One region of the Uliginosibacterium sangjuense genome, then DNA from elsewhere that is predicted to be linked to it. Evidence: predicted binding sites of a transcription regulator. Region 1 holds the regulator's gene; each other region holds the start of a gene.
The links. Region 1 encodes FNR, which switches genes on or off when oxygen is low (the NO sensors DNR and NnrR bind a similar motif). Its sites were predicted from a motif close to TTGANCTAGNTCAA; they were not measured.

Region 1 (6,332 bases):
ACGCCTGCCCGGCTGGTGAAAACACCCAGGGCTGGCTCTACCACGCCGAAAGCGGCGACTACGAGCAGGCCTGGAAGACCCTGGTGCAGGACAATCCGCTGCCGGCCGTCATGGGCCGCGTGTGCTATCACCCCTGCGAGGGTGCCTGCAATCGCGGCAAGCTCGACGCGGCCGTGGGCATCAACTCGGTCGAACGCTTCCTCGGTGACGAGGCCATCAAGCTGGGCTGGAAGTTCGATGCGCCGGCACAGGAATCCGGCAAGCGGGTGATGGTCGTCGGTGCCGGCCCCTCTGGCTTGTCCGCCGCCTACCACCTGCGCCGCCTGGGCCACCAGGTCGTCATCTTCGAGGCAGGCCCCTTGGCGGGCGGCATGATGCGCTTCGGCATCCCGAAGTACCGCCTGCCGCGCGAAGTGCTGGACGCCGAGGTGCAGCGCATTCTCGACATGGGCGTCGAGCTGCGCTTGAACACCAAGGTCGACAACCTGCTCGACGCGATGAAGGAAGGCAAGTTCGATGCCGCCTTCCTGGCCGTTGGCGCGCACATTGCCAAGCGCACCGCGATTCCGGCGGCGGAATCCGCCAAGATCCTCGATGCCGTTGCGGTTCTACGCAGCATGGAAGGTGAAGAGAAGCCGATGCTGGGCCGGCGCGTGGTCGTGTATGGCGGCGGCAACACCGCCATCGACGTGGCGCGCACCGCCAAGCGCCTGGGGGCGGAGGAGGCGATCATCGTGTATCGCCGCACGCGCGACAAGATGCCGGCGCACGACTTCGAGGTCGAGGAGGCTTTGCAGGAAGGCGTCATGATGCGCTGGCTGTCGACCATCAAGCAGGTCGGTGATGGCGGCGCGATCACGGTCGAGAAGATGGTGCTGGACGAGCAGGGCAAGCCCGTGCCGACAGGCGAGTTCGATACGCTGGAAGCCGATTCCGTGGTGCTGGCCCTGGGCCAGGATGTGGATCTGGGTCTGCTCGACGGCGTGCCGAACCTCAGCTTCAAGGACGGCGTGGTCGAAGTCGCCCCTAACATGATGACAGGCTACGCCGGCGTTTTCGCCGGGGGCGACATGGTGCCCTCCGAGCGCACGGTTACGGTTGGCGTCGGCCACGGCAAGCATGCGGCACGGCATATCGACGCCTGGCTGCGTGGGACCGAGTACGTGAAGCCGCCGAAGAATGAGCTGGCCACCTTCGACAAGCTCAATCCCTGGTACTACACGGACGCGCCGAAGACCGTGCGCCCGATGCTCGACATCATCCGCCGCCAGAGCACTTTCGACGAGGTGCAGGGGGGGCTGGACGAGAGCAATGCGCTGTTCGAGGCGCGCCGCTGCCTGTCTTGCGGCAACTGCTTCGAGTGCGACAACTGCTACGGCGTCTGTCCCGACAATGCAGTCATCAAGCTGGGCCCGGGCGAGAAGTTCGAGTTCAACTATGAGTACTGCAAGGGCTGCGGTGTCTGTGCGGCCGAGTGTCCCTGTGGGGCCATCAAGATGGAGGCTGAAGCGATCTAAGCGGATCGGCACCCAAGAAAAAGGCCCGCGCAGGCGGGCCTTTTTCTTCCTGGCTGGCGGGGCTCAGCAGGTCGTGTGGTTCAGCAGGGCACGCAAGCCATCGTTGTCTAGGATGCGGATGTACTTTTGCTGCACGCCAATGAGGCCTTCGTCGTGGAACTTGGAGAACGCGCGGCTGACTGTCTCCAGCTTCAGGCCCAAGTAAGAGCCGATTTCCTCGCGTGTCATGCGCAGATGGAACTCAGAGGCCGAGTATCCGCGCTGCTTCATGCGCTGCGACAGGTTCAGCAGGAAGGCCGCGATACGTTCTTCCGCGCGCATCGAGCCGAGCAGGATCATCAGGCTCTGGTCGCGCACGATCTCGCGGCTCATGAATTTGTGGAACTGGTGCTGCAGTGAGCGGATCTCGCGCGACAGCACTTCCAACTGGTCGTAAGGCATCACGCAGACTTCGCAGTCCTCCAGCGCGGTGGCATTGCACACATGTGTGTCGGTGCTGATGCCGTCCATGCCCAAGATCTCGCCTGCCATGTGGAAGCCGGTCACCTGCTCCAGGCCCTCCTCGGTCAGGATGTCGGTCTTGAAGAAGCCGACGCGGATCGCATAGATCGCCTCGAAGGGATCGCCCGCACGGTAGAGCTGCTGGCCGCGCTTGATCTTGCGGCGGGCCACCAGGGCGTCCAGTTTGTGCAGGTCCTGGTCTTCCAGGCCGACTGCCAGGCACAGCTCGCGCAGATTGCACTGTGCGCAGGCGACCCGCAGGTTGTTCGGGGTGAGGGGTGTGCTGACTTTTTGATCCACTTCGGGCCTTTTCTGCAGGTTGATCGCTATCAAGCAAAATAACGGCTCGATCTGCGATTGTCACAGTCCCCAGAGAAAATTCAGAGAGAACATGAGACAGTCCATCGTCTTCGACCCGGAACTGATCCGAAAGTTTGACATTCCGGGACCGCGCTATACGTCCTACCCGACGGCAGACCGCTTCACGGATGCCTTCGATGCTACCGCTTTCGAGCAGCGTCTGGCCGCCCGCGCAAGCGGGGGGATCGAAAGACCGCTCTCATTATATTTCCACATCCCGTTTTGCAACACAGTTTGCTACTACTGTGCCTGCAACAAAATCGTGACAAAGGATCGCACGCTGTCGGGAAGGTACATCGATTACCTTGTGCGCGAGATGGATATGCAGTTGCAGCATCTGTCCGGTCCGCGTCAGGTGGTGCAGATGCATTGGGGTGGTGGAACGCCCACTTTCCTCAACGAAGCCGAGATGCGGCGCCTGGTCGGTGCGATCCGTGAACGCTTCCAACTCAAGCCGGGTGGCGAGTTCTCGATCGAGGTTGATCCACGCAAGGTCGGCGAAGATCAGGTCAGATTGCTGGCTGAACTGGGCTTCAATCGCATGAGCGTCGGCGTCCAGGATTTCGACCCGGTGGTGCAGAAGGCAGTCAATCGCCTGCAGTCTGAAGACGAAACACGCGGCGTGATCGAAGGCGCGCGTGCCCATGGCTTCCGCTCGATCAGCCTGGATCTGATCTATGGACTGCCGTTCCAGACCGTGGCGCGCTTCGAGCAGACGCTGGATCGGGTGCTGGCCCTGCGGCCGGATCGCCTGGCCCTGTACAGCTACGCCCATCTGCCGACCCGCTTCATGCCGCAGCGCCGTATCGCGGCCGAAGACCTGCCCACGCCGGATGACAAGCTGGCGATTTTCGCCCGTGCGCTGGAGCGCCTGTCGGCCGAGGGCTACGTCTACATCGGGATGGACCATTTTGCCCGTCCCGATGACGAACTGGCCGAGGCGCAGCGCCGCGGCTGGCTGCATCGCAACTTCCAGGGCTATTCCACCCATGCTGAATGCGACATGCTGGCCTTTGGCGTGTCGGCGATCGGTCGTGTCGGCGGCGCCTATGTGCAGAACGAGAAGGACACCGAACCGTACTACGCGGCCATTGACCGCGGCGACCTGCCGGTCATGCGTGGCTGGGTCCTCAGTGCCGAAGACTTGATGCGACACGCCATCATCCAGTCGCTGATGTGCCATTTCGAGCTGTCGATGGAGGCCATCGAACAGGGCTTCAACATCAATTTCCGCCACGAGTTCGCGGCTGAGTTGGAAGAATTGCGCGCTTTGGAGCGAGCTGGCCTGGTGACTTTTGAAGATGACTTCATCACCGTCACCGACGCCGGGCGTCTGTTGGTGCGGGCAGTCGCCATGGTGTTCGATCATCACTTGCGGGCTGATCGGGCGCAGCGCCGTTACTCCAGGGTGATCTGAGTCGGCACAGCCTGCCTGCTACCATGACGCTCCTTTGTCTGCGTCATGCGTGTTATGCCTGAGACCGGTTATTTCGCCGTATTCCTGATCGGTTTGCTGGGGGGCGTGCACTGCGTGGGCATGTGTGGCGGCATCGTCAGCGCGCTGAGCGGGCCGCAACCCGGCCGGGGGGGCGCAGGGCTGGCGGTGCATCTGGCCTACAACCTCGGGCGCATCACGACTTATCTGGTGACGGGCGGCGTCGTCGGCGCACTGGGGTCGGCCAGCCTTCTGTTCAACGACTGGCTGCCGGTGCAGATCTCGCTCTACGTGCTGGCCAATGCGATGCTGGTGGCTTTAGGCCTGTACCTGTGCGGCATCACCCGCTTGCTGCAACCCCTGGAGCGGCTTGGTCACGCGGTGTGGCGGCGGATTCAGCCGCTGGGCAAAGGGCTGTTGCCCGTCCGACGCTGGCCTGCGGCCTATCCGGTGGGACTGTTGTGGGGGCTGATTCCGTGTGGGCTGACCTATAGCGTACTGAGCGCTGCTCTGGTGAGCGGTTCAGCCGCCCATGGTGCGGCTCTGATGCTCGCCTTCGGCCTGGGCACCTTGCCCAATCTCTTGCTGGCAGGCATGGCGCTGGTCCGCCTGCGCGCTATGACGCGACATCCCGCCTTGCGTATCGGGAGCGGTCTGCTGGTGGCGGCTTTCGGGGTGTATGGTCTGCTGCATGCCTCGGAGTTGGGCGGGCGCTTGTGGCAGGGCCTGATCTGTGAGCCTGGCCAGGGCTGGCTGGGCATTTGGTGAATCGGGCGTCGTTGACGCCCGGATGTCGGAGGACGAGATGCAGGAGATCGAAATCAAGGTTGCTGGCATGACCTGTGGCGGCTGTGTCCGTGCGGTGACCCGCATCCTGAGCGACCTGGACGGTGTGGTGGAGGCATCGGTCTCACTGGAGCAGGGGACGGCCAAGGTGAGCTACGATGCGGCCCGCCTCCAGCCTGAGCAAATGAAGGCTGCGTTGGTGGCAGGCGGTTTTGCAGGCGAACTGCCGTCTACGTGAATCCCGCATAAGGGCTTTCCCGCTTGCAAGGCGGGCGTAAGCCTCGGCTCCGTATAATGTGCGCTGCACAACAACATACGATAGAGCGCTTCCATGGCCTTCAAGAGCGTCACTCCCGGCACGGACGTCCCCAATGACGTCAATGTGATCGTCGAAATTCCGTCCCATGCCGACCCCATCAAGTACGAGATCGACAAGGACACCGGCACGGTATTCGTCGACCGCTTCATGGGCACCTCGATGTCCTACCCCTGCAACTACGGCTATGTGCCGATGACGATCTCGGGCGACGGTGATCCGGTGGACGTGCTGGTGGTCGCGCCTTTTGCGCTCATCCCAGGCGTGGTGATCCGTTGCCGCCCGGTTGGCGTTCTGCGCATGCAGGACGAGGCGGGCGAGGATTCCAAGGTGCTGGCGGTGCCGATCGGCAAGATTTCTCCTTTATACGAGAAGGTCGAGACCTTTGAGGACCTGCCTTCGCTTCTGCTGCGTCAGATCGAGCACTTTTTCAGCCACTACAAGGACCTGGAAGTGGGCAAATGGGTCAAGGTGCTGGGCTGGGAGGGGCCTGACGCAGCCAAGCAGGAGATCTGGGCGGGCGTGCGCGCCTACCGCGAGACAGCCCAGGAATCGACCGACTGAGTTCTCGGTCTGTGCTGGCGGGGCGTGCTCTCGCTGCGACGCAAGAATTTGCTTTTCTTTTTTGCATCAAGCCTGTACAGTGCGCCCCTTCGCATCACGTGGCCCGTTCTGCGTGATTGCCATGGTTCATCGTCCCTGACCCTCCTTCCTCGCGTCTCCCACACAGCGGAGACATCTTGCGGGTGTCGTTCTGGTTGGCGCCGATGTTTGCGTTAGCCGCGCCCCACCGCGCACGTCACCTGCGGTCATCTGTCGCCCAACTGGCGACCCTCCGTCTTCGCTCGGCCTAGGCCGGTGCGTCGTTACGTGCGCCTTTGCCGCATTGAATGCGGCACAGGAAGAAAACTCATGTCTTTCGAGAATTTTGGTCTTCACGACGCCATCATCAAAGCCGTCAAGACCTCCGGATATACCGAGCCTACGTCTGTCCAGGCGCAGGCCATCCCCGCCTTGCTCAGTGGCGCTGACCTGATGGTCTCAGCCGCCACCGGCAGTGGCAAGACTGCAGCTTTCATGCTGCCTGCATTGCACAAGCTGACCATGGAATCGCCGGTGCGCAGCATCGGTCCGCGCGTGCTGGTGCTGACCCCGACCCGCGAACTGGCGCTGCAAGTGACCAAGGCGGCCGAAACCTACGGCAAGTTCCTCAAGCGTACGCGCGTCGTGTCGGTGGTGGGCGGCATGCCTTACCCGGCGCAGATTCGCCTGCTCAAGCAGCCGCTGGAAGTCCTGGTGGCCACGCCGGGCCGCCTGCTGGACTACATCGAGCGTGGTCGCATCGACTTCTCGCGTCTGGAACTGCTGGTGCTTGACGAAGCCGACCGCATGCTGGACATGGGCTTCATCGAGGACA
Region 2 (6,332 bases), 1.8 Mb from region 1:
TTGCGACCGTCTGCCAGCTTGCTCCGCGATCGGTCGAGCGCAGGATCAGCCCGCCATCGCCCGTTACGATCAGCACATTCTTCGCCTCGTCGAACATCAGGTACCGCGCCGTCGATACGGCGCCCCCGTGGATGCGGCGCCAAGTCAGACCATCGTCGTCGGAGCGCAGGATGGAGCCCTCCGCACCGACCGCCATGAAGGCTTTCAGGGGTGACAGATACGCGATGTTATGGAGATGAGCACGCGTGCCTGAATCTACCTGGCTCCACTGCTTGCCACCGTCCGTACTACGCTGGATGCCGCCTTCGCGCCCTACCGCCACGAAAGTGCCAGTTTCAGTGCTTGCGGCTGCAGCGAACAGGTGCGGCTCTGTGCGCGCGTCTGCCTCGTCCCAGCTCATACCTCCATCCACTGAGCGCATCACGACGCCAGGGCTCGCCACCGCGACAATGGCCCCGGTCTTGCGCGCCACCACGATGTCGTGGAAGTAGCCGCGCGTAAAATCGGTCCCGTTCAGCAAGGTCTGCCAGTCGCTGCCCTGGGCATTGCTGCGGATCACGATGCCGGGAGGCCCACCGGCGATCAGCCCCGCGCCACCGGGTGCGGGCAGGATGGTGAACAGGTAGGCATTGGCAGGCAAAGAGACTGGCTGCGGCGTCCATGTCCGCCCATCGGCCGAAGCAGAAACCACCCAGCCCTTGCCGACGCCGACCAGGGACTTGCCGTCGGGACTGACGCTCAGCCCATGGACGTAGTCACCGATTGGCGCCTGTAACAGTTGCCAGGAGTCGCCGCCATCCGTCGAGCGCATCAGGGCGCTGCCCTCGCCGAAAGCCAGCAGGGTTTGCCCGGACACCAGCGCGGACTCCACGAACACACCCAGCTTGAGTGCTGAGAACTGCCAGCTCATGCCGCCATCGGCCGAAATCGCCAAGGCCCCTCCGTTACCGGTCGCGATCAGTCGCCCCGTGGCATCGCTGTAACGCAGGCTGGAGATGTAGAAGTCACGCCCAGTCGGCACCACGACCCAGTTACGCCCACCATCCGATGAGCGCAGGATGTTGCCCTTGATATCCGCCACCACGATCACCTTGTGGCGCGGGTCGTACACGGCGCGGGTCAGGAAATGCGGGCTGCCGGTAGGGATCGCGGTCCATTCGGCGCCATCCTTCCCCCCGACGAGAACCTTGCCGTCACCACACAGCGCGAGCGTCGCGCCCGCCTCGGCGAATCCGTACAGGCCGGTGATGGTCTCGGACGTGCCGCTATCCACGCGTTGCCAGTCGATTCCACCATTGGTGCTGCGCAGGATCAGGCCTGCCTCACCCCCGACCACGAACTGCCCGCCGCTCAGGGCAAGCACGGCACCCAAACCCGGCGCGGCCGGCAGTGCTACCTGGTTCCAGCTCAGGCCGGCATCCTTCGACACTGCGAGATTGCCGCCGTCGCCCGCCACGACCCAGGTCTTGCCATCGGCCTGCACCGCCAGTGCCCGTGTACGCGAATCTTTGCCCACGGCATGCTGCGTCCAGTGGAGGCCTGCGTCGGTGGAGCGCAGTACACCTCCGCTCGGGCCAGCGGCGAGCAAGACCCCCGTGGGTGCGTGCTCCACAAAGGACACCACAGGATCGCTCAGTTTGCCGGTATCGACCGCCCGCCAATGCAGCCCTTCATCGGTACTGCGCAGAATCGTGCCATCGCCTCCTCCGATCAGCAGCACCTTGCCGTCCGCACTTGCCCAACCAGTGAAAAACGCGGAGTTCAACACCAGACGATCGCTGAACACATTCTTATCGTCCGCAGGCTTTTGCAGTGAGCAGCTTGCTGCCAGCAGCATGAGCATCAGGGCCGCGACTCTGGCCCGCCAGAAAACCGGCATTGATCGTCTCCTCAAACATTGCTGCGGTGCTCAAGCACCTTGTCGTGCCGAAGATACCATGCGCCACCAGCCGCAAGCAGCCGTGCGGAGAGGGTTTGCGGGCAAGCACCGGAACGTGGCTGGCGATATCATGCGGCGCCCACCCACCGTCACCGGCTACTGTGATTGCCTACCATCCGCCCTCCGCGCCCCTGCGCTATCTGCACGTCGACGAGGACTTGCTGATCGTGAGCAAGCCGGCCGGCCTGCTCTCGGTGCCGGGGCGCGGCGCACACCTCGCAGACTGTCTCGCCAGCCGGGTACGGCAGGACTATCCGGACACGCTGATCGTGCATCGTCTGGACATGTCCACCTCCGGCCTGATGGTGCTGGCGCGCGGGGCGGACGCGCACCGCGCGCTAAGCCGCCTGTTCGAAACGCGTGCCGTCAACAAGCGTTACGAGGCGGTGGTGGCAGGACTTGTAGCGCAGGACGAAGGCGCAGTGGATCTGCCACTGATCACCGACTGGCCGAACCGGCCACTGCAAATGGTTGACTTCGCACGAGGCAAGCCGTCGCTGACCCGCTTTCAAGTGCTTTCTCGCGACCCTGCGACACCCTGTTCGCGCCTGCTGCTGGAGCCCATAACCGGCCGCTCTCACCAGTTGCGGGTGCACATGCGCGCGCTTGGCCACCCCATTCTGGGTGATGAGCTCTATGGCGGCGACGCCACCGCACAGGCGCCGCGCTTGCTACTGCATGCCTGCCGGCTTGCTTTCCAGCACCCGCGACAGGACCGATCTTTGTGCCTGGAGGAAGCAGCCCCTTTCTGATCCGGCGTACGTAGCGCGAGGGCAGCCAGCACAGACCTTGTTCTCGCGCCCCTCGCTATCAGTCAGGCGACAGGCCTGTATGTCGAGAGCGGCCTTGAAATAGCATCGCCCCGACACTGCAGCCGGATCAAAGTCCTGCCGGACTGTCTGACGCACATCCGTTTGCTGGTTACGGCACAGCACGGTCATGCAGCCCTGCGCCACAACGAATTCGACATGCATTTCATCGCCGAGCCGATAAGCAAGCGGGTCTGACTGTCACTATTGAAACGGGCCTAGATGCGACCGGCATCCGCCACCCTCCCCTGGCCAGAACCCAGGAGGCAGCGCGAGCACCGTCAGGCCGAGCACTTCGCGCGCCTTCCCTTTAGGACCCGGGACCGGCGTAGCCAGCTTCCGGCGCGCCAGGCCGGCGGAATCGAGCACAGCCGGCTCCCACTCCTCGCCTGCGGCGACGGCAGATATCAGCAGCAGCGGCACGGCGCTTTTCTTCCATCGCAGGAAGCGGGAACATGACGCCACACTCATGGAGGCAAAAAGGATGGCACTCGAAATCCAGGTCGAACGCCAGATCGACAGCACCCGCCATCAGCAATTGAACGTAGCCAGTTGGCCAGTCTGGGAGAAGGAGGTGTCGCGCTTCCCGTGGTACTACGACGCGCCGGAAACCTGTCTGCTGCTGGCGGGCGAGGTGACGGTCACACCCGAGGGCGGCCAGCCGGTCACCTTGCGCGCGGGCGACCTCGCGCACTTCCCGACGGGTCTGGCCTGCACCTGGGACATCACGGTCGCGCTACGCAAGCACTACCGTTTCGGGTGAGCCGCTGTCGCAAATCGTTCTCAGGGTATTCCCGCGAAGCTAGAATGGTCTTTCGCCAGATTTGATGCCGATCAAACCGTGTACGACCCCGCCGGCTGAAATGCCGGACGGGATGTCCCCATCTACACGGAGAGTAAACATGAGACTAAAGACCCTGGCCGCCCTTCTGACCTGCACCGCTGGTCTGTTCGCATCGACACAGGCGCTGGCCCTGGAGAATCCTTGGCTGATCCGCGGCCGCATCGTCAACATCGCGCCGGAAAACGACGACTCGACCGGGCTGAACCTGGAACTGAGCAGCAAGGTGATCCCGGAGTTCGATATCAGCTATTTCTTCACTCCGAATATTGCGGCCGAGTTGGTCCTGACCTATCCGCAGAAGCACGATCTGGAGTCGAACGGCACCAAGATCGGCAGCCTCAAGCACCTGCCCCCCACGCTGAGCCTGCAGTATCACTTCCTGCCGCAGGCGAGCGTGCGCCCTTACGTGGGCCTGGGCCTCAACTACACCCTGTTCTCGGACGAGGAACTGCCTCCCGGCGTGACCATCGAGGACAGCAGCTTCGGCTGGTCACTGCAGGCCGGCATCGACATTCCGATCAACAAGACCATGTCGATCAACCTCGATATCAAGAAAGTGCAGATCCGCACCGACGTGATGGCCGCTGGCAACAAGCTGGGCACGCTGAAGGTCGACCCCATCCTGTTCGGTGTCGGGTTCGGCTGGCGCTTCTGAGCAATATCACCCGAAAACAAAACGCCCCGGCTTGCCGGGGCGTTTTGTTTTCGGCTCGACCGTTCTCAGGCCGCCTGTTGCATCGGGTAGAAGTGCAGGATGTCCTGGATGTTCTTCTTGGTTCCATCGGGCAGGATGGCATCGCCGTGGATGTAGCCCCCCTTGCTGCGGAAGACCGGCACCTGTTCGATCTTGCCCTCCAGCGTGGCATGCAGTGACAGCAAGGCCAGCGCCTCCGGATCGTCGAAACGGCAGTAGATATGTCTGGCCGACGGCAGCAGCAGGCCACGATGCGCGCGCTGGCTGAAGATGCTCTCACCCAGCGCCTTCGCCAGCGCCAGGTAGGCCGGCACCTGCGTGGCGCGATAGACCTCCAGCACGCCAAACAGCAGTTGCGCATCGTTGGCACGCGTCTGCAAATTGACCTTGGGCGTGTTGGGATCGGCTGGATTCCACTCGCCGAGACCGAAATTGCGCGCCATGGCTGCCACTGTCGGCCACAACTCCTTCATGCCACTGACGGCCCAGGCGGTAGCGTAGGCCAGGAAGGAGATGGTGTTGATCGGCTTGCGCTCGAACACCCAGCCCTTCTGCCCGTAGTAGCCACGACGCTGGAACACATGGCCCGTCAGATCCTTGCCATCGGCAAACATTGGCTTGATCTCGTTGGTCTCCGGCACGTAAGCGTAGTGGGCGTAGGCCGCCATGCCCGACACCGTCCAGTCGAGCAGGGTCTTGCCGCGCTCGCCCAACTGGCGCGCCATCGTCACCTGCGCCAGGCCGGAATCGGAATAGATGCCTTCGGGACCGTTCAGCGCGTCCGGGTCCATCTTGAACAGCACCCAGGCCTCCTGCGCCACCTCGCCGTACTCGGGGCCGAACTGACGCTGCGCCCGATCGCCGAAGAAGGAGAAGGTGAAGCGCGGATCGTTCTCGTCGGTCGGCGCCTCCTCGCGCTTGACCGGGCGATTGAACTGATAGCAGCCCAGACCGGTCGCCGGATAACGCGTGCGGACATACTGCCAGGCCATGAACTCGGCCCATTCCAGCGCCTTGGGGTCCTTTTCCGCCTGGTAGGCCATGCCCGCCGCATAGATCAGATCGTTGCCGACGTTCACGAAGGACAGACCCTTGGCTTCGCGCAGGATCTCCAGGTCGCGATTCATCGGCTTGTCCCAGAAGCCCTCTTCCTGGAAGTCGCGGCCATAGGTGCCGTGGCGCGACAGCTCAAGCGTCTCCCAATTGTCGATGTGGGCATTCCACACCGCCTTGATGAGCTTCGAAGCCGCCTTGGGATTGGCCTCGTACATCAGCTCGTAGAACGGGTAGTGGTGCTTGAGCTCGTGCACCATGTTCTTGTTCTCGGGCCCGGCCGCGTTGAGCGTCTTCAGGTCCAGGAAACTGTGGCCGCCCCAGCGCAGCAGGCCGGAGGAATCCGTATGCGACAGATGCCATGCGGTTGCGTCCAGCGCGGCCTGCTTGTACTTGGCATCGCCAGTCAGCGCGGACAGGCCGCTGAAGAAGCGGAACAGGTTCTGCTGTGACGCCAGGTTGGAGGGTTCCCAGTCTGTGCCATCCACGTTGCGCCAGGTCACCGGGCGCCCGGTAAAGCTGTCTGCGCCATCGAAGAACAGGGGCGTGCCGTGGTAGGGGTCGCGGTAGCGGGAAAGGATGGTGTCGGCGTAGCCGGCCAGGTAATCGAGCATCTGCTTCATGGTGTTTCTTGCGCGCTGCGGGCGAATCGCCCATTCGCAGAGCAACGGCGGAGCGGGGAAAAACTTGATGGTAACAGGCCGCATCGGCACCCACGGGATTTCCCCGATTGCGCAAAACCGCAAACAAATCACGAACAGACCCGCGCTTTATGTCAAAAGTAGCAAATTTGCCAAGCAGGTCACGCCGTCGCTTCACAGGTGCACCTTACATTCCACGGCATTGCACAAAAACTGCTCCAGCGCAATCGCCCGAATGTCTGTGGCTTCCAGACTGTGCGCTTCACGCATCAGCAGCAAGAGAGTCAGTCATGAACCCCGCCGTTGAATCGCAGCAGACCCTGTCGTCACCCCATGCGCCGCATGACGTCGC
Region 3 (6,332 bases), 1.6 Mb from region 1:
CGGCCGCGTTCTCCTTCTGAGCCAACCAGCGTGCCGCCGTACTCGACGCGCCGCGCTCCGACAGCATGAACACCGAGCTGCCACGCGCCTCGGGCTTGATGAAGGCATCCGCATGGATCGACACGAACAGGTCGGCCCGTACCGTGCGCGCCTTCTGCACCCGCTGGCCCAGGGGGACGAAGAAGTCGGCATCACGCGTGAGCATCGCACGCATGCCGGGCTCGGCGTCGATGCGTTGCTTGAGCTTGCGTGCGATCTGCAGCGTCACATGCTTTTCCATGGTGCCACCACGGCCGATGGCACCCGGGTCCTCACCGCCGTGGCCGGGGTCCAGGGCGATGGTGATCATGCGGCCATTGAATGGCTTTTTTTGCTTGACCGGCTCGGTCGGGGCCGGCTGCGGACTGTCGATTCTTGCGGGCTCCACCGGAGCCGGTGCCTCGGCCACGGTCTCTTCTTTCATGTGACCGTTCTTGTCGAGCAGCGCCATCAGCGGGTCGACCGGCTGGGCAGGGTAGAGGTCCAGCACCAGACGATGCTTGTAGCTGCCCACCGGGGGCAGGGTGAAGACCTGCGGATTGACCTCGGCCTTCAGTTCGATGACCAGGCGCACCACGCCCGGGCGGTTGCGGCCGGCACGGATCAGCTTGATGTACGGGTCGCTGGCGGTGATCTTGTCCGGCAGGCTCTGGATCACGCTGTTGAATTCCACCCCCTCGATGTCGACCACCAGGCGTGCCGGGTCCTTGACCATCTGCTGGGAGAACTTCGGCAGGTCGTCGCTTTCCAGCGTGACGCGGGTGTAATCCGCTGCCGGCCACACGCGCACGGCGATCAGGCGGACTTCAGCGGCATTCGAGACCGGGCTGACGAGCAAGGTCAGCAGTGCGCTGCCGGCCTTCAACAGAGAGCGGCGGCGAGCATCCAAAGGAACGGCAGACTTCATGTGGCGGGCGGGATGTAGCGGCTCAGACATGCCAGCCCTCTTGCGGAGCTGGCGCGCATCTCGACACGCCGGCCGGGGCCATCGATGAACAGGTGAATGTCGATATCAGGTGCCGGCACGTAGGGCAGGGCCTTGTCGGCCCATTCCACGAGACACACTCCGCTGCCATCGAAATACTCGTCCAAGCCTGCATCGAGAAACTCGTCTGGGTGAGTGAACCGATAAAAATCAAAATGATACAGTGAGATTCTAGAAACTACATAAGGTTCCAGCAAGGTGTACGTCGGGCTTTTCACCGCGCCGGTGTGGCCTAGCGCACGCAGCAGGCCGCGCGTGGTCGTGGTTTTGCCCGCGCCGAGGTCGCCCGACAGCCAGATCGTCAGGCCGGGCTCAAGTACAGGGGAGAGGGATGCGCCGAAACGCTCGGTGGCCTGCTCATCTGCCAGACGTACAAGGTAGTCGCCTGCGTGAGGGGCGCCGTTATCATCCGCAGCGTGACTGGAACTCAAGTGGATCAACCTTCTCTCGATGTGGCTGCGCTCAAGACGCAGATACTGGGCTGGGCGCGCGAACTCGGTTTCGCGTTCGCCGGCGTGGCGGGCGTGGATCTCTCCAGTGCCGAGCCGGGCCTGCTGGCCTGGTTGGCCGAGGGCAATCACGGCGAGATGGATTATATGGCCCGCCATGGGCTCAAACGTGCGCGTCCAGCCGAGCTGCAGCCCGGCACGCTGAGCGTGGTCTCCGTCTGCATGAACTATTGGCCGGAGCAGGATCGCAGCATGGCCGAGGCACAACTGGCCGACCCCGATGCCGCGTACGTGTCGCGCTACGCCCAGGGCCGCGACTATCACAAGCTGCTGCGCAGTCGCCTGCAGAAGTTGGCCGAGCGTGTGCAGGCCACCGTCGGCCCGCGTGGTCACCGCGTATTCGTCGACTCGGCGCCGGTGCTGGAAGTGGAACTCGCGACGCGTGCCGGCCTCGGTTGGCGCGGCAAGCACACGCTGCTGCTGAACCGTGAGGCGGGCTCCTTCTTCTTCCTGGGTGAGCTGTTCCTTGATATTGCGCTGCCACCGGATGCGGTGCCGGAGGAGCACTGCGGGCGCTGCACCCGCTGCATCGACGCCTGCCCGACCGGCGCCATCGTCGCACCGTACAAGGTGGATGCGCGGCGCTGCATCTCCTATCTGACCATCGAGCTGAAGGGGGCCATTCCGGAGGACTTGCGCCCGCTGATCGGCAACCGGGTCTACGGTTGCGATGACTGCCAGCTTGTGTGTCCCTGGAACCGCTTTGCGCAGACCTCGGTGGAGGCGGACTTCGGCGTGCGCAATGGATTGGATCGGGCCCGTCTGGCCGAGCTGTTCGCCTGGACGCGCGAGGACTTCGAGACGCGCCTGGCCGGTTCAGCGATCTATCGCATCGGCTATGAGGCGTGGCTACGAAATCTTGCCGTGGGGCTGGGCAACGCGTCTGACTCACCCGAGGTGGTGGTGGCCTTGGAGGCGCGGCGCGATGATCCGTCGCCCCTGGTGCGCGAACACGTCGAGTGGGCTTTAAGGCAGCACGGCCGCTAGAATTGGCCCTCACTCCTCACTCCTCACTCCTCACTCCTCACTCCTCACTCCTCACTCAAAATGGCTTTCGCAGAAAACCTCAAGCAGCTTCCTGGCGTGTCCCACCTTTCCGGCCTGCAACTGCTGGACGCTGACGGCAAGGAAGTTGCGCTGATCGAGAACAAACCGGGACAGGCTGGCTCGCTGGCCGTCTACAACCAGCTTGCGCAAACCTTCGGCGCCATCACGCCGGCTGCCGCCGCCAAGGGCCTGGAGCTCTACGCCGAACACACCGAGGATGCGCGTGCCAATCCTGGCAAGCATCCCAACATCGACCGACTGATCGGCCTCATCGAGCGCAACGAGACCCTGCGCGCCAAGCACGTCTTCGCCGTGTGATGGAAGACAGCCTCGTCATCCTGATCCCGCTGTCACTGCTGCTGGTCTTCGCGATCGGCCTGATCCTCTGGTGGTCGGTGCGCAGCGGTCAGTTCGACGATCTGGAAGGGCCGGCCTACCGCATCATCATGGACGATGACGACCGGCCTGCGCAGCCCGCGCCCGAGGATGAGAAAGAAAATCGGGACCGCGCGCAGCCTTGACCTGAATCAAGCCCCAAACCAGAGCCCTTGGCATACTGCACACATGCCGACGGGGGCGTCGGCAGCAGACGAGAGTCGCAAGGTTCTCGGATGCAAAGTCTCTCTGTTGGGGTTGGGGGTGCGCTTGTCGCACCCTTTTTTTTCGTCCTCGTCTCCCACGTTCCTCTCTCGTTCACGCACCGGATGTCATGCGGGTATTCCTGCGTTTTCCCGTTGCGGTGCAGCAGCTCTGTGGCACAAATGCTAAGATTTGAGCCAAGACAAATCGGCGCTTGATCTACGTCAACCGCGCCGTCCGTTTGCATCTCGTATGTTCCGGTTGTGATTGTCGGCCTGGCCGACGATTCAAGCGCAGGCCGTGGTACGCAGCTCCAATTCAGAAGGGCGCGGCGGCGGTCTGGTCGCAGCACTGCGGTCGATGCTGGCGGTATCCCCCCTGATGGTCAGCATTCCGTGTGGTGAGCTGTGGCCTCAGCGCTGGGCAGGTTTTTTCTTCCAACATTGAGGTACGCACATGCAAACCCAGACGACTTACAGCTACCAAGTCGTACGGCAGTTCGCGGTGATGACCGTGGTGTGGGGCATTGTCGGCATGCTGGTCGGTGTCATCATTGCAGCCCAACTGGTCTGGCCCGAGTTGAACTTCGCCGAATGGATCCACTTCGGCCGGCTGCGCCCGCTGCACACCAATGCGGTGATCTTCGCCTTCGGCGGCTGTGCGCTGTTCGCCACGTCGTATTACGTGGTCCAGCGCACTTGTCACACCCGCCTCTTCGCCCCTTGGCTGGCCAGTTTCACCTTCTGGGGCTGGCAGGCGATCATCGTGGCCGCCGCCATCACCTTGCCGTTGGGTTACACCACCGGTAAGGAATACGCTGAGCTGGAGTGGCCGATCGACATTGCGATCACGCTGGTCTGGGTGTCGTATGCGGTGGTGTTCTTCGGCACCATCGCCAAGCGCAAGACGCCCCACATCTACGTGGCGAACTGGTTCTACGGCGCGTTCATCCTGGCCGTCGCGCTGTTGCACCTTGTGAATTCAGCCGAAGTGCCGGTCACCCTGTGGAAGTCCTACTCGGCCTACGCCGGCGTGCAGGACGCGATGATCCAGTGGTGGTACGGCCACAACGCGGTGGGTTTCTTCCTGACCGCCGGCTTCCTGGGGATGATGTACTACTTCGTGCCGAAGCAGGCAGGCCGTCCGGTCTACTCGTATCGCCTCTCGGTGGTGCACTTCTGGGCGCTGATCTTCACCTACATGTGGGCCGGCCCGCACCATCTGCACTACACCGCGCTGCCGGACTGGGCCCAGTCGCTGGGCATGGTGTTCTCGCTGATCCTGTTGGCTCCAAGCTGGGGCGGCATGATCAACGGCATCATGACGCTGTCGGGCGCCTGGCATAAGCTGCGCACCGACCCGATCCTCAAGTTCCTGATCACCTCGCTGTCCTTCTACGGCATGTCGACCTTCGAGGGGCCGATGATGTCGATCAAGACGGTCAACGCGCTGTCTCACTACACCGACTGGACCATCGGCCATGTGCACTCCGGCGCACTGGGCTGGGTGGCGATGATCTCGATCGGCGCGGTCTACTACCTGCTGCCGCGTCTCTACGGCAAGACCGAGATGTACTCGACCAAGCTGATCACCTGGCACTTCTGGATCGCTACCGCAGGCGTGGTGTTGTACATCGCGTCGATGTGGATCGCCGGGGTGATGCAGGGAATGATGTGGCGCGGCTTCAACGCCGACGGCACGCTGAGCTACTCCTTCGTGGAGAGCGTGAAGGCCAGCTACCCGTTCTGGACCATCCGCCTGTTGGGCGGGGTGCTGTACCTGGGTGGCATGTTCCTCATGTTCTACAACATGGTGCGCACCATCGCCGGCCAGAAGGCCGTGGATGCGCCGGTCCTGGCACCGGCCGCGGCGCACTGAGGAGAGAATCAGCATGAAGATGAACAACGAGATCATTGAAAAGAACGTCACCTGGCTGATCGTGCTGACCCTGCTGGTGGTCAGCGTCGGCGGCTTGGTGGAGATCGTTCCGCTTTTCTTCCAGAAGTCGACCACGCAGCCGGTGGCGGGGGTCAAGCCCTACGACCCGCTGCGCCTGGCTGGGCGCGACATCTACATCCGTGAGGGGTGCTACAACTGCCACTCGCAGATGATCCGCCCCTTCCGTGCCGAGACCGAGCGCTACGGGCATTACTCGGTGGCCGGCGAATTCGTCTACGACCATCCCTTCCAGTGGGGGTCCAAGCGCACCGGACCGGATCTGGCGCGCGTGGGCGGGCGCTATTCGGACCAGTGGCACCGGGTTCACCTGTTGAATCCGCGCGACGTGGTGCCGGAGTCCAACATGCCGGCCTTCCCCTGGCTGGAACGCCCCGTCAAGTCGGATGACATCGGCAAGAAGATGGCGGCCCTGCGCATGGTGGGTGTGCCCTATACCGATGCCGAGATCGCCGAGGCGCCCACTGCGCTGCAGGGCAAGAGCGAGATGGATGCGCTGATTGCCTACCTGCAGGGCTTGGGTACTGCGATCAAGGGCATCAAGTAAGCGGGGAGGGCGGTATGGATATCGATCTGCTGCGTTCCGTCCTGACGGCGCTGGCTTTGTTGTGCTTCCTGGCGATCTGCTGGTGGGCCTACAGCAAGCAGGCCGCCCCCGGATTCGACGAGGCCGCCCGCCTGCCCTTTGCGGATGAAGACGAAGAGCCGGGCGCCACGCGCGACGGCCGCAACCAATTGGGATGACCCATCATGAGTGATTTCGTCAGTGATTTCTGGCACTACTACGTGGCTGGCCTGCTGATCCTGAGCCTGCTGTACTGCGCAGTGGTGCTGGCCACCAACATGACCAAGCGCAAGCCCGGCCCGGTCGAACTACACGGGCATGTGTGGGACGAGGATCTGCAGGAGTACAACAACCCCTTGCCGCGCTGGTGGCTTTACCTGTTCTGGGGCACGCTGGTCTTTGGCGTGGTGTACGTCATCTTCTACCCCGGCATGGGGACGTCCAAGGGCAGCCTGGGCTGGAGCTCCGTGGGTCAGTATCAGACCGAGGTGAAGACGGCGCAGGAGCGCCTGGCTCCGCTCTACGACAAGTTCAGCAAGCTGGACTTGGCGGCGGTGGCGGCCGATCCTGAGGCGCAGGCGACCGGTCAGCGGCTGTTCCTGACCTATTGCGCGCAGTGCCATGGTGCCGACGCGCGCGGGGCCAAGGGTTT

Region 2: the regulator FNR is predicted to act here: its motif matches at 3,573-3,586, upstream of NMB43_RS14645 (OmpW/AlkL family protein).
Region 3: the regulator FNR is predicted to act here: its motif matches at 3,374-3,387, upstream of ccoN (cytochrome-c oxidase, cbb3-type subunit I).

What each region holds. Positions count from the first base shown of each region.
Region 1 covers NZ_CP101132.1:1,341,942-1,348,273, forward strand. The annotation lists gene NMB43_RS06145 (NAD(P)-binding protein) at 1-1,517, shown strand, start outside; gene fnr (fumarate/nitrate reduction transcriptional regulator Fnr) at 1,581-2,318, opposite strand; gene hemN (oxygen-independent coproporphyrinogen III oxidase) at 2,410-3,795, shown strand; gene NMB43_RS06160 (sulfite exporter TauE/SafE family protein) at 3,850-4,581, shown strand; gene NMB43_RS06165 (heavy-metal-associated domain-containing protein) at 4,619-4,837, shown strand; gene ppa (inorganic diphosphatase) at 4,931-5,479, shown strand; gene NMB43_RS06175 (DEAD/DEAH box helicase) at 5,828-6,332, shown strand, end outside.
Region 2 covers NZ_CP101132.1:3,180,138-3,186,469, forward strand. The annotation lists gene NMB43_RS14630 (WD40/YVTN/BNR-like repeat-containing protein) at 1-1,786, opposite strand, end outside; gene NMB43_RS14635 (RluA family pseudouridine synthase) at 1,879-2,691, shown strand; gene NMB43_RS14640 (cupin domain-containing protein) at 3,233-3,511, shown strand; gene NMB43_RS14645 (OmpW/AlkL family protein) at 3,651-4,247, shown strand; gene NMB43_RS14650 (hypothetical protein) at 4,313-5,962, opposite strand; gene NMB43_RS14655 (thiamine pyrophosphate-binding protein) at 6,271-6,332, shown strand, end outside.
Region 3 covers NZ_CP101132.1:2,947,405-2,953,736, reverse strand. The annotation lists gene NMB43_RS13695 (N-acetylmuramoyl-L-alanine amidase) at 1-976, opposite strand, end outside; gene tsaE (tRNA (adenosine(37)-N6)-threonylcarbamoyltransferase complex ATPase subunit type 1 TsaE) at 943-1,464, opposite strand; gene queG (tRNA epoxyqueuosine(34) reductase QueG) at 1,456-2,520, shown strand; gene NMB43_RS13680 (DUF2322 family protein) at 2,581-2,898, shown strand; gene ccoS (cbb3-type cytochrome oxidase assembly protein CcoS) at 2,898-3,101, shown strand; gene ccoN (cytochrome-c oxidase, cbb3-type subunit I) at 3,616-5,037, shown strand; gene ccoO (cytochrome-c oxidase, cbb3-type subunit II) at 5,051-5,662, shown strand; gene NMB43_RS13660 (cbb3-type cytochrome oxidase subunit 3) at 5,677-5,859, shown strand; gene ccoP (cytochrome-c oxidase, cbb3-type subunit III) at 5,866-6,332, shown strand, end outside.